DNA from 3 places in the Alkalihalobacillus sp. NPDC127517 genome. Region 1 is predicted to be linked to each of the others. Evidence: riboswitches for the same ligand, from Rfam matches in the RefSeq annotation. Region 1 holds a riboswitch; each other region holds the start of a gene.
The links. A riboswitch is a leader RNA that binds a small molecule or an ion and turns the genes downstream of it on or off. The one in region 1 is predicted to bind S-adenosylmethionine.
Positions count from the first base shown of each region.

Region 2: it holds a riboswitch for S-adenosylmethionine, as region 1 does, so the genes downstream of both, ACQKKO_RS15375 (2,3-diketo-5-methylthiopentyl-1-phosphate enolase) here and ACQKKO_RS00060 (methionine ABC transporter ATP-binding protein) in region 1, are expected to answer to the same signal.
Region 3: it holds a riboswitch for S-adenosylmethionine, as region 1 does, so the genes downstream of both, ACQKKO_RS08560 (LLM class flavin-dependent oxidoreductase) here and ACQKKO_RS00060 (methionine ABC transporter ATP-binding protein) in region 1, are expected to answer to the same signal.

Region 1 covers NZ_JBNNQX010000001.1:10,197-14,318, forward strand. The annotation lists gene ACQKKO_RS00050 (MetQ/NlpA family ABC transporter substrate-binding protein) at 1-354, opposite strand, end outside; gene ACQKKO_RS00055 (methionine ABC transporter permease) at 378-1,046, opposite strand; gene ACQKKO_RS00060 (methionine ABC transporter ATP-binding protein) at 1,039-2,064, opposite strand; SAM riboswitch class I at 2,143-2,259, opposite strand; gene ACQKKO_RS00065 (MFS transporter) at 2,314-3,591, opposite strand; gene gcvH (glycine cleavage system protein GcvH) at 3,712-4,101, opposite strand.
Region 2 covers NZ_JBNNQX010000011.1:17,630-21,751, forward strand. The annotation lists gene ACQKKO_RS15370 (2-hydroxy-3-keto-5-methylthiopentenyl-1-phosphate phosphatase) at 1-588, opposite strand, end outside; gene ACQKKO_RS15375 (2,3-diketo-5-methylthiopentyl-1-phosphate enolase) at 591-1,814, opposite strand; SAM riboswitch class I at 1,892-2,000, opposite strand; SAM riboswitch class I at 2,188-2,332, shown strand; gene mtnK (S-methyl-5-thioribose kinase) at 2,413-3,624, shown strand; gene mtnA (S-methyl-5-thioribose-1-phosphate isomerase) at 3,637-4,122, shown strand, end outside.
Region 3 covers NZ_JBNNQX010000005.1:218,362-222,483, reverse strand. The annotation lists gene ACQKKO_RS08585 (YvrJ family protein) at 1-16, opposite strand, end outside; gene ACQKKO_RS08580 (sigma-70 family RNA polymerase sigma factor) at 206-829, shown strand; gene ACQKKO_RS08575 (sigma-O factor regulator RsoA) at 822-1,067, shown strand; gene ACQKKO_RS08570 (VOC family protein) at 1,085-1,513, shown strand; gene ACQKKO_RS08565 (hypothetical protein) at 1,671-1,883, shown strand; SAM riboswitch class I at 1,939-2,044, shown strand; gene ACQKKO_RS08560 (LLM class flavin-dependent oxidoreductase) at 2,106-3,161, shown strand; gene ACQKKO_RS08555 (ATP-grasp domain-containing protein) at 3,163-4,107, shown strand.

The DNA of each region.
Region 1 (4,122 bases):
TACAGCAAAATCATAACCAAATTCTTCTGTTTGCTGATCAAGGTAAGGCTGATGTTGGAAGAAGTTTGCATCTACTTCTTCATCGTCTAAGGCAATATTTGGAATGTTGTAATCCTGAGCAATGATTACATCAAGCTCAATTCCTTCTTCTTCTAAAGTACTAGCTGCTTCTTCTAAAATCTCTGCATGAGGTGTATTAGAAGCACTGATTTTAATAGTTGACGTTTCCTCTTCTGCTGGAGTGTCTCCTCCTGTGCTACCTTCATTGTTACTTTCATCGTCCCCAGAAGTTCCGCATGCCGCTAGAGCTAATACAAGACTTGCTGTTCCAAGCGTACCTAAGATTTTTTTCATGTTTCCATCCCCCATCTGATTTTTTAGCGTTTATCTGTTTTATATGTGAGAAGGTCGCCGATCCACTGTACAACAAATACGATTAGTAGAATGACAACTGTAGCCACCAATGTTACATCACTATTATTTCGTTGGAACCCTTCCTGGTAAGCAAGTGTTCCGAGTCCTCCACCACCAACAATTCCAGCCATGGCCGTGTATCCGATCATTGCAATTGTTGTAACTGTAATACCTGAGATAAGTGCAGGTGTAGATTCTGGTAGTAATACTTTAAAGATGATGGTTGAAGATGTTGCTCCCATCGATTGGGCCGCTTCAATCACACCACGGTCAATTTCTCTTAAAGCAATTTCAACCATACGTGCATAAAATGGCGCCGCCCCAATAATCAGTGCAGGCAAGGCAGCAGTTGGTCCAAGAATTGTCCCAACCAATAACTTAGTAAATGGAATAATTAAAATCAAAAGAATGACAAATGGTATCGATCGTGTGATATTTACATAAGCACCAATCACCGTATTAATCGGCTTATTGGCCCATAAGTTACCCTTACCAGTTAAATATAACAGTAATCCGAGCAGAATACCAAGAATAAATGTAGCGATTAAAGAAATTCCTGTCATATAGATGGTTTCAAGGGTTGCATCCCAGATACGATCCCAACGAACATTTGGAAATAATGCTTCAGTCACGGCGTAACACCTCCGCTTCAACCTCTTTGGTCATAATATAATCTAATGCTTTTTTCTTTTCTGCATCATCACCGGTAATCTGGATAAACAAGGTTCCATACGATCCACCTTGAACCTTTGTAATCTTACCGTGAAGAATGGATACATCAATTGTAAATGTACGAATGAGTTCTGAGATTAATGGTCGTTCTGCGCTCGTTCCTGAGAACGTTAACTGAACAATGTCTCCAGATCCTGCATCGTCTAAAAGCTCTTGGATGGTTTCTTCTGTATCATCGTGCTCTGTAATTTGTTTAAGGAACTCTTTTGTCATTTCTTCCTTAGGGTGTCGGAACACATCAAGTACAGGGCCTTTTTCAACGATTTGTCCATTCTCCATTACAGCTACCTCGGAACAAATCTTACGGATAACATGCATTTCGTGTGTAATCAATACAATCGTTAGCTTAAGCTTCTGATTGATATCCACTAACAAATCTAAGATGGATTCAGTCGTTTTTGGATCCAGGGCTGAAGTGGCTTCATCACATAGGAGCACCTTCGGATTGTTTGCAAGAGCTCTTGCAATTCCCACACGCTGTTTTTGTCCTCCACTTAGCTGAGAAGGATAACTTGCATCTCTTCCATCCAGCCCAACAAGCTTAATTAGTTCCTTAACTCGTTGATCTTTTTCTTCACCTTTAACCCCTGCGATTTCGAGAGGAAAGGCGATGTTATCGTATACCGTACGAGACCATAGTAGGTTGAAGTGTTGAAAGATCATTCCCATTTCTTGACGGGATCTCCGGAGCTCTTTTTTTGATAAATTGGATATGTCTTCTCCATCTATGTTTACTTCGCCACTAGTCGGGCGCTCTAACATGTTCAACATACGAATGAGTGTACTCTTTCCTGCACCACTATAACCGATGATGCCAAAGATACCGCCTTTTTCGATTGTTAAGTCAACACCATCTACTGCAGTAACGGCTCCACTTTTTAATTCAAAAACTTTCTTTAATCCTTTAAGTGTTATCACAAGCGTAATCCTCACTTTCTATTCGTACTAAAACAAAAAAACCTCATGCAGATAAGCAGAAGGTTTTCATATATCCCTCTCTCATCTGTCAAAGCAACATTCGTTACTTTGCTGGAATTAGCACCTGCAGAATCTGTGAGATTCCGTGGTTGCCGGGCATCGTAGGGCCAGTCCCTCCGCCACTCTTGATAAGAGTTTATTTAATTTTGTACTAAGTTGGGAAAATCATAGCATGCAATCATAAACTGGTCAACTTTTTTCAACGACTAGAGGGGCTGGAATATCTTTCTGCTTCCGGCCAAATACAAAATAGAAGTAAACAGAACCAATTAAATAGAGACATGCGGTAATTGTAAAAACAATGGCATAGCCTGTATACGAACCATACATTAACACAATGCCCATAGACACCGGTCCCATGATTGCCCAACCTAATTGAAAGACCATTTGCCCTAATGAGTTGGCGAGACCACGCATAGAGGGGTCAACCAATCGCATCATAAGTGCTGAGTGAATTGGGTTTCCAGCATTCATTAAGGCCTGCCTGAACAAAAATCCAATGACGGCGAGCCAGAGAATTTCTGTATAGGCGCTTAACAAAAGAAATGGTAGTGATCCAATTTGAAGTAGCACAACGGCTTTAACCTCGCCAAATCGTTTTACCACACTCGGTCCAATCATCATAGCGACCGCTGTCATCCCCTGTCCGAGCGCCAGGATGATCCCTACAAGTGAATAACTTACATCAAAGCGATCCGTGAAATAAAGATTTAAATATGGGATAACCAGCCCTGAGCCAAAGCCGATTAACAAGCTGGCCAACGCAAATAAAACAATTAATTTTAAGGATTCTTTTTTCTCAGCTAACTGCTTGAATCCAGACAATCGTCCTGCTTGGAACGACGCTATCTTTCGTTTTTCTTTTATTTTTATAAGTGGTATCAACCCTACACAAACAATGGTCACACCAATTAAAAGTGTAATTCTGACACTCTCGAGCATGGAGATGTCGAACCACGTATGTAGGGAGTCGGTTAATATTCCACCAAATAAGTTCCCTATAACATTGGCAGCCATCATCATCGCCGCATTTAAGCTAAATAAATGGACGCGTTCAGATTCCTTCGAGTTCTCTGCAAGGAGTGGAATGGCTGTTACCTGTACAAATGCCATAAAAAAACCTGTGATGAAGGCTCCAAGAATTAAAAGATCTTCTGCGATACCAACACTCCGCAAGACCAAGCTTGCCGCGACCATGATTGAACCAATGAGAATGAGACGCTTACGCCCAAGTCGATCGCTTAGCAAGCCTACTGGAAGTAACGCAATTGCTGTAGCCGTTGCCTGCATGGCGATTACTCGGCCGTTTACATCATCAGCATAGCCAAGTTCTCTTATATAATAATTATAAATGACCATAAAAATGCCCATTCCTACATTCAGCATAAAAGAAGCCAAGAGAAATAGACGAATGTTCAGATTGTATCCTTTAATTTTTGTTGACCAATCCTTTGTAAATTGAGCCATTTGCCCTCTCCTATATCTTTCTATTTCGGTTCCCTAAGTAATCATATACGAACTTCTATAGAAAGAGAAGAGATAACGCACAAAAAAACCCTCCAAAAATTGAAGGGTTTCCGTACGTATTTAGTCTTCGCTAATCATTGTGTTGTACTCATCAGCAGACATTAGCTTGTCTACTTCACCTGCATCCTTAGGTTCAACAACAATCATCCATGCTTTTTCGTAAGGTGACTCATTCACAAATTCTGGAGAGTCATCTAAGTTCTCATTAATCTCAACAACTTTACCGCTGATTGGTGCGTATAATTCAGATACTGTTTTCACTGATTCAACACTACCAAATGGCTCGTCCGCTTCGATTTCGTCGCCAATCTCTGGAAGCTCAACGAATACGATATCCCCAAGCTCTGATTGAGCAAAGTCTGTAATTCCAATACGAACTTTATCTCCTTCTGTTTTAACCCATTCATGTTCCTCTGAATACTTAAGTTCTGCTGGTAAATTGTTCGTCATGTCATAACCCCTCCATCAACT
Region 2 (4,122 bases), on a different contig from region 1:
ATCTAATAGAAAGGATCCGCAAGCAAAGACTTCATCCGCTTCTTTTGCTGCCTGCAAATCAGTAATTGAATCCCCAATCACAATCTTGTAGTAGGTTTCACTTGGGTAATGTCTTAAAATCGTTGGTTTACAGCAGCCACAATCATTTGAACAAAGCGAGTCACAACGATGTGGCCACGTAATGTGAATGGTTGGTTGATCAAAACGACTTCCGTTGCAGTATAAGCTGTGCGTTATTCCATAAGGCTTAAGGATAGGCTCTACAAAAAAATCAATTCCTCCACTTACAACCTTTAACGGAATGTGATTTTCTCGTACGTATTGAAGAAATGCTGGAAACCCGTCACGAATTTCAGCTTTGTTTAACACAAAATCAATGATCTCTTCCTTATAGCTTGAGGGGATTAATTGAAATAACTGGCCAACCCCTGACCGAATCGAGACTCGCTCAGCTAAAATGTCATCTTTAATTGCTTCCCAGCCAGGCGGGTTCACATGCTGCATGATGGCGATGATGTTATCTTTTGTTGTAATCGTCCCGTCAAAATCACAAAAAATAATCGGTGTTTTTTCAAATCTCTCTTTCATTTCTAATTCCCCCACAAATCAAGTGCTGCCTTCAGTTCTGGTGACTCCTTTGCCGCATCTGTTAAAGATGTGTCCATTACACCTTTAATCGCATCTCTAAATGCTTTTGCTCCGTCTCTTGCACCACCTGGATGTCCGTGGATTCCACCACCCGCATTAATTACACAATCACGGCCAAAGTCATGAATAAGTTTAGGCGTTAATCCTGGATGGATGCCTGCTGATGGAACAGGGAATGCCTTTTTCAGTTGACGCTTTTCTGTCAGTGCATGTGCAATGGCATCTGTTTCTGTTTTATCCAGGGCAACACTTCCATAAGGAGACGGGAATAACACAAGATCTGCTCCGGCCAATCGTAACAGCTTACCGAGTAACACACGGTTTGAAATGCCGTGAAATGGTGAGGCAGTTAGAGCCCCAGATACCGCTGGATGCGCCATAATTGGAACATGGATCTCAGGGTCTTCCGCTAATGCCTGCAATACATCCAACCCATAAGCAAACACATTAAATAATAAAGCTGTGGCTCCCTGGTCCACGGCTTGTTTTGCCTTTTCTTTTAATTCAAATGTTCGTCCAGTGAGATTCACAGCATAGAGCTTTCTTTCTCCTGTCTCTTCATACACTTGGTTTATAATCCTGCTCCCTATCTCTACTCTCTCACTGAAAGGGGTTAAAGAATTATCAAATAAAATCTCGTCATCTTTAACCAAGTCAACCCCACCTAGAAGTTGATCTGTTAATTGCTGACTAAATTCCTGTGTATCCTTACCAATCATCCCTTTAAAAATACTCATTACGAGGGGGCGATCATAGACACTAACAAGTTCTCGTATACCTTCTATGCCAAATGAAGGGCCAGGAAATGACTGCTCTAGCTCCGGAGGCAATTCCATATCAATTAATTTAATTTCTCCATCAAGCGATAACTTTCCAAATACAGTTGCTAGGATCGCCGGAAGGTCACTCGAAAAATTCGCTAGCGGGTAGGCGATTTTGATCCGTCCAATGGTGCGGGTATTCTTAAAGTAGCTTATGGTTTGTTCAGATGATTCTTCTTCGACTACCTCTACCACCTCGCCCTTATGACGCTCCAGCTGCTGTTTTTCAAGTGCGGGTAGATGGGTCCATGAACCAATGGTTAAACCAAGCGCAATGGACTCTGCTTTTTTATGTAAATCATGTTTTTGATCAAATACTCGATACGTAACGGTTATAAAGCTCATAAATAATCTCCTCTCCATACAAACAAAACCGCCCTCTTAAATGAGAAAGAGGACGGTAGCAATCATTTTATCTTGTCCTCTTATCTACCAAGTGATCTTGTGAGAATTAGCACCTTGAGTGGACATAAGTCAAAACAGGTTGCCGGGTATCATCGGGATCTTCCCTCCACCAGCTCTTCATAAGAGTAAAATCAATATTCAGTTTATAATGTTGATAAATATACTAAGGATTATGACAGCGTCCATCTATTCTGTCAATTAGCAAAAATCATTTTATCAGAATCTATTGACAACTGAATTCTTTCCTCGTAATATTTAAACCAATTACTCTGATTGGGAAAATGAAGATAACTCCTAATAATTGAATATGTAACTCTTATCGAGAGCTGGCTGAGGGAATTGGCCCTATGAAGCCCGGCAACCGACCTACTCATTCTCATGTGTGAGAATGAAAACCTTTAAGGTTTTAAGGCACGGTGCTACATCCAACAGACTCAAGTGAGTCTGAAAGATAAGAGGTTGAATCCTAGTGTTCAAGCCTCTTTCTTTCATGAAAGAGGCTTTTTAGATTTTATTTTATAAAGATGGAGGAATTCCTGTGACAACCTTTACTGAACGATATTTCACAATGACAGAGACCGAAGCGATTGAATATGCCAAAACGTTGTCGATATTTCCTGAAGGCTCTGCTATCACATGCGAGGAAATTGGCGACGGAAACTTAAATTATGTCTTCCGATTAGTTGATCCACAAACCTCACAATCCATTATTATTAAGCAAGCTGGCCCTGTTGCCAGAATTTCTGACGAGTTTAAGGTATCCCCTGATCGTAATCGAATTGAACATGATATTTTAAAAATACAAGGAGAATTAGTTCCTGAATTTGTTCCAGAGGTCTATCATTATGACCCTATTATGAATTGTACTGTTATGGAGGATCTCTCAAATTACACCATTCTCAGAAAAGCATTCTTACATAAACAAACGTTTCCGTTGCTAAGTGATCATCTTTCCACATTTCTTGTTCAAACGTTACTTCTAACGTCTGATCTTGTGCTTAATCATAAGGATAAGAAAGAACAGGTAAAAGCGTTCATTAATCCTGAGCTTTGTGAGATCACAGAAGATTTAGTGTATACAGAACCATTTTACGACTGCCATCGAAATGAAGTGTTTAGCGAGACGCTTCCTTATGTCCAAGAAGAGTTTTGGGGGGACGAACAATTAGCGCTAGAAACCGCTAAGCTTAAGTTTCAATTTCTAACAAAGGCACAGTCTCTCATCCATGGAGATTTCCACACTGGATCAATCTTTGTAACGGAACATCAAACAAAAGTGATTGATGCCGAATTTGCGTTTTACGGACCAGCAGGTTATGACATCGGTAATATCATCGCTAATTTAATCTTTGCTTATGTCAATGGTGAAGAAACGATTGAAGATCCGATCGAACGTGAATCGTATACGTCGTATTTACTTACCACGATACGAGAACTTGTTGACCAGTTTAAAGAGAAATTCACATATGCATTTTATGATCAAGTCACAGAACGGGTCGCTGAATATCCCGGGTTCTTAGAATACTATTTGGAGGAATTACTCACCGACACAGCAGCTGTTGTAGGTCTTGAGCTTTCACGCAGAGTCATTGGGCTTGCACCCGTAGAAGATCTGACAAGTATAACGGATCCAACGAAACGAGCATCTGCTGAGATTGCTTGCTTAAAGGCAGCAAAAGTGTTTATTTTAAACAGACAGGATTTCTTTCATGGAGAAGATTTCACTCGCGTCATTAGCGAATATGTGTAAGGAGAGAGAATAATGAAGCAACTTGTTGATGTCATTCAATCCGTTTATCTGTCTGAGGATGAAGGGTCATTGGTGATTTTAGATCAAACCCTCCTCCCAGGTCAAAAGGTATATGCGGAACTAAAAAATCCTCAGGACGTTTGGGATGCTATTGTTCAGCTTAAGGTGCGGGGTGCACCTGCCATTGGGATTGCCGCAGCTTATGGGGTGTATCTAGCGGTGAAACACAGTTCTACTAAAACACTGGATGAGGTAAGACGTACGTTCTCTGATAATAAAATGTATCTTGGCTCCTCCCGTCCCACTGCCGTGAATTTGTTTTGGGCCCTGGACCGGATGGAAGCTCGATTTGAACAATTAGTTAGTCATTCAGATGGAATGCAGTCGATCACTTCTGGTTTACTGGAAGAAGCAAAAGCAATTCAACTTGAGGATGAGGAAGTATGTGAAGCCATTGGTGAATATGCCCTTACACTTCTTGAACCTGGGTACGGGATC
Region 3 (4,122 bases), on a different contig from region 1:
CAGGCATAGTTCCCATCTTTTCACCCCTTTAAGAGAAGCTACTATATAAAGAGATCTCCATGAATAAAAAATCAACTTATTTCCCAAATTGACAAGAACATATATTCGCATTTTCTGTGTATAATGAGAACATAAGTTCTTATTTATTTTATGAAACGTTGATTATTCGTTGCTTGTCATCTCTTTAAAGAGAAAGGAGGTATGGATGATGGAGTTAGTAAACCAACGTGCCTATCAGGAGTCAAATGAGTTTAGAGAGTTTGTCATAACCTATGAAAAGGCTCTTAACACACCAGTCATTAAAGCATTTCTTGAAGAAGAACAGCATATGGAGCTGTTAATAGAAAGTATTGTAGAACCAACAGTTAAAAATAGGGAGGCTGTGAATGAATATTTTCGTAGTTTTTATATGGAGCTTCGACTAGTGAAATATCTTTCGCAACTGATCCACTTTTATTCTATTGATGTAAGCAAACGCTACAGGCGTCATTTCGCACGCCATTCCTATGTGATGGACCAACCACTCTCAGACGATCACTCACTCTATCTTCATGATGTCTTAGAATCGAAGGGTCCAAGCGTAGAGAGTCTTGTCACAGATGGAGGGCAGCATTTGGAGGAAATGATTGAGAATCCGGCACTATACAAACAGTTTCTCAAGCTCTCTGAGAAGCAAAAGCAGGTGCTGAACCTCTATTTTCTAGATGGACTCAGTCATAAGGCCATTGCCAAAAGGCTTGGAAGTACACCACAGAATGTTTCTCAAATTGCGACAAGAGCTCTTTCAAAATTAAGAACAGCTATAGATCAGGAGGACAAGCATGATTGATACGAAAAGACAAAAAGATCTCATTGAGAAGATGGAGCCGAAGATCAAGAAAAGCATTCGTCACATCCCTTGGCAGTACCGAGAAGACGTTGAACAAGAAATTAAGATGAAGGTTATGGAATCGATTGATAAGGTAAACACTTATGACGTTCCAGGTTTTTTTGAATACACAGCAAAAGAGAACGATACAAAAGCAGGAACTAGCAAAAAGAAGGCGAATTATAAGGGAACAAAATGATGAGAGTAGGGTAACGGATGAATATTAAGGCAAGACAAATCTTTGTGAATCTTCCAGTCAAGAATCTACAAAAATCAAAGTCCTTTTTTACAGAGGTTGGCTTTACGTTTAATCAACAATTCGAAGACGAAAGTGCAACATGCATGGTCGTTAACGAAACCATTTATGTGATGCTTCTTGAAGAAGACCGCTACACATCGTTCACCAAAAAAGAAATCCCAAACACAAGCACTCACTCCGAAGCGATTGTCGCGCTCTCCCTTGATAGCCGAGAAGAAGTGGACGAGGTTGTAAATCGAGCACTCGCTGCAGGAGCAGGAGCTTATAATGAACCACAGGATCACGGATTCATGTATGGATGGAGCTTCGCAGACATCGATGGCCACCTTTGGGAGTTCTTTCATATGGACATGGCAGCAGCAGAAGAAGCCCATGCCAAGCAGTAAGTATCTTCGGATGCTTGCTGTTTTTTTGGGGGGGAGGTGGATTGGAACGTTAGAGAGCAGAATGGAGCATTACACACCCTCATCCTTTTCAAACACATCAATTCTTGATACACTGAATATAATCTATTTTCTGAATCATGAGGTGGTGGGCGGCTTTATGAAGTGGTTTATCCTAGGGATAGTATTCTATTTTTTAGCTCAAGGAATCTTAAGATGGCTCGGCGTCCCCTTTAGTCCAGGTGATCTATTGCAGAACATGATCGGAGAGCCAACTCCCATCAAATCAGCATTAGTCATTGTTCTAGGAATACTTATCATTTATTTAATTTTTCGCTCAGTTCGTCATAAAACGCGAGAGAATGCATCTTGAAACTCTATGTTTGAGTAAATCTGATTAATCTGATAAAATTAATAGACAATCATATATCTTATCAAGAGAGGCAGAGGGACTGGCCCTATGAAGCCCGGCAACCGACACAGATGTACAGGTGCCAAATCCAGCAGAATGATGATCATTCTGATAGATAAGGAGTACGCACACGTCTTCTTATCGAAGAGGTGTTTTTTTTATTATAGAGTGGGGGCGTATCAAATGAAATATGGGTTTTGGCTACCGATTTTTGGAGGGTGGTTACGCAATGTTCAAGATGAACAGATGCCGGCAACCTTTGATTATGCAAAAAAAGTGATTCAAGCAGCGGAGGATTGGGGATACGATACAACTCTCCTTGCTGAACTTTACTTAAATGATATAAAGGGTCCAGGTGAAGATGTGCTCGAGGCATGGACTACAGCTGCGGCGCTTGCTGCGGTTACCTCAAAAATAGAGTTAATGACGGCGATTCGTCCGGGGTTCCATAATCCAGCGACTACGGCAAAGATGGCGGCGAATATTGATCAGATTAGTAACGGTCGGTTTACGTTAAATGTTGTGTCTGCCTGGTGGGCTGAGGAAGCGCGACAATATGGTGGAGTATTCACAGAGCACGATGAGCGCTATGCACGAACCGAGGAGTTCATTGATGTGTTAAAAGGACTGTGGACAGAAGACTCCTTCACTTATGATGGAACTTACTATCAGTTAAAGGATACGAAGCTTTCACCAAAACCTGTTCAGCGTCCAAATCCGATTCTTTATGCTGGTGGTGAGAGTGAGCAGGGCAAAACAACAATCGCTGAAAAATGTGACGCCTACGTGATGCACGGTGGTACAGTAGAAGAGATCCGCGCGAAGATTGCTGATATGAAGGAACGTCGGAAGAAAACGGGGCACACACCATTTTCACGTTTTGGAATGGCGGCTTACGTCATTTGTCGTGATACTGAAGAAGAAGCCCAGGCTGAGCTTGCCCGCATTACGGATGTGAAGGAATCTGATGCCTATGCGGGATACGATGATTTTACAAGCAAATCGCAGCTGGAACAGCAAATTAAACTGCAAGACTACTCTGTATCCAACCGCGGGTTACGACCTGAATTGATTGGCACACCAGAGATGATTGCCAAACGAATTTTGGAGTATGAAGAGGTTGGGCTTGATCTAGTGCTCTTACAATGCTCGCCGCAATATGAAGAAATGGAACGCTTCGCTCGCGATGTGATGCCCGTTGTTGAACAACTAAGAAAGCAAACAAAGGAGACAATCTAAGATGAAGAAGATCTATGTCATACATGAAAATCAGGAGTGGACCGTCCACTTATTTAACAGATTAGAAGAGTTAGGCTTACCATATGAGGATTGGCATTTAGGCAGTGGAGCTATTAATCTAAACGATGCTCCTCCTGAAGGTATATTTTATTCGCGTATGAGTGCTTCTTCTCACACGCGAGGTCACCGTTATGCGCCTGAGCTTGCAGCAGCAGTGCTGGCTTGGCTCGAACGTTACGGTCGTACGGTAATTAATAATAGCCGGGCATTGCAGCTTGAGGTGAGTAAGGTGGTTCAATATATGGAGCTTGAAAAATTCGGCGTACGCACACCAAAAACAGTGGCTGCGGTTGGCAAAGACCAAATTCTACAGGCTGCGGATACATTTGATGGACAAGCTTTTATTACGAAGCATAATCGTGCCGGAAAAGGGCTTGGTGTCCAATTATTCCAGGACAAACGAGCACTCCAAACGTATCTTGAGAGTGATGCCTTTGAAGAGCCAGTTGACGGGATTACTTTGCTGCAGCAATATATTCAGGCTCCTGAGCCATACATTACACGTTGTGAATTTGTAGGAGGAGAATTTGTTTATGCGGTGCGAGTTGATACATCTGAAGGCTTTGAGCTATGCCCGGCAGATGCTTGCTCGATTGAAGACTTATTCTGCCCAGCTGGGGAAGAGCCAAATGCGAAGTTCCAAATTGATCATAGCTTTAACGAACCAGTCCTCAGTCAATATGCTGACGTGTTAAAAGCAAATGGCGTGCAAATTGCGGGAATTGAATGCATTCGTGATCAAGAAGGAAATCTGTATACGTATGACATTAATACAAACACAAACTACAACTCAGAAGCCGAGGAGAAAGCTGGTGTATTCGGTATGCTTGAGGTAGCGAAATATCTTGGTAGTCGTTTAAAAGAAGAGCAGGAAGCTCTCGTTTAACAAAAAAACGTTCTG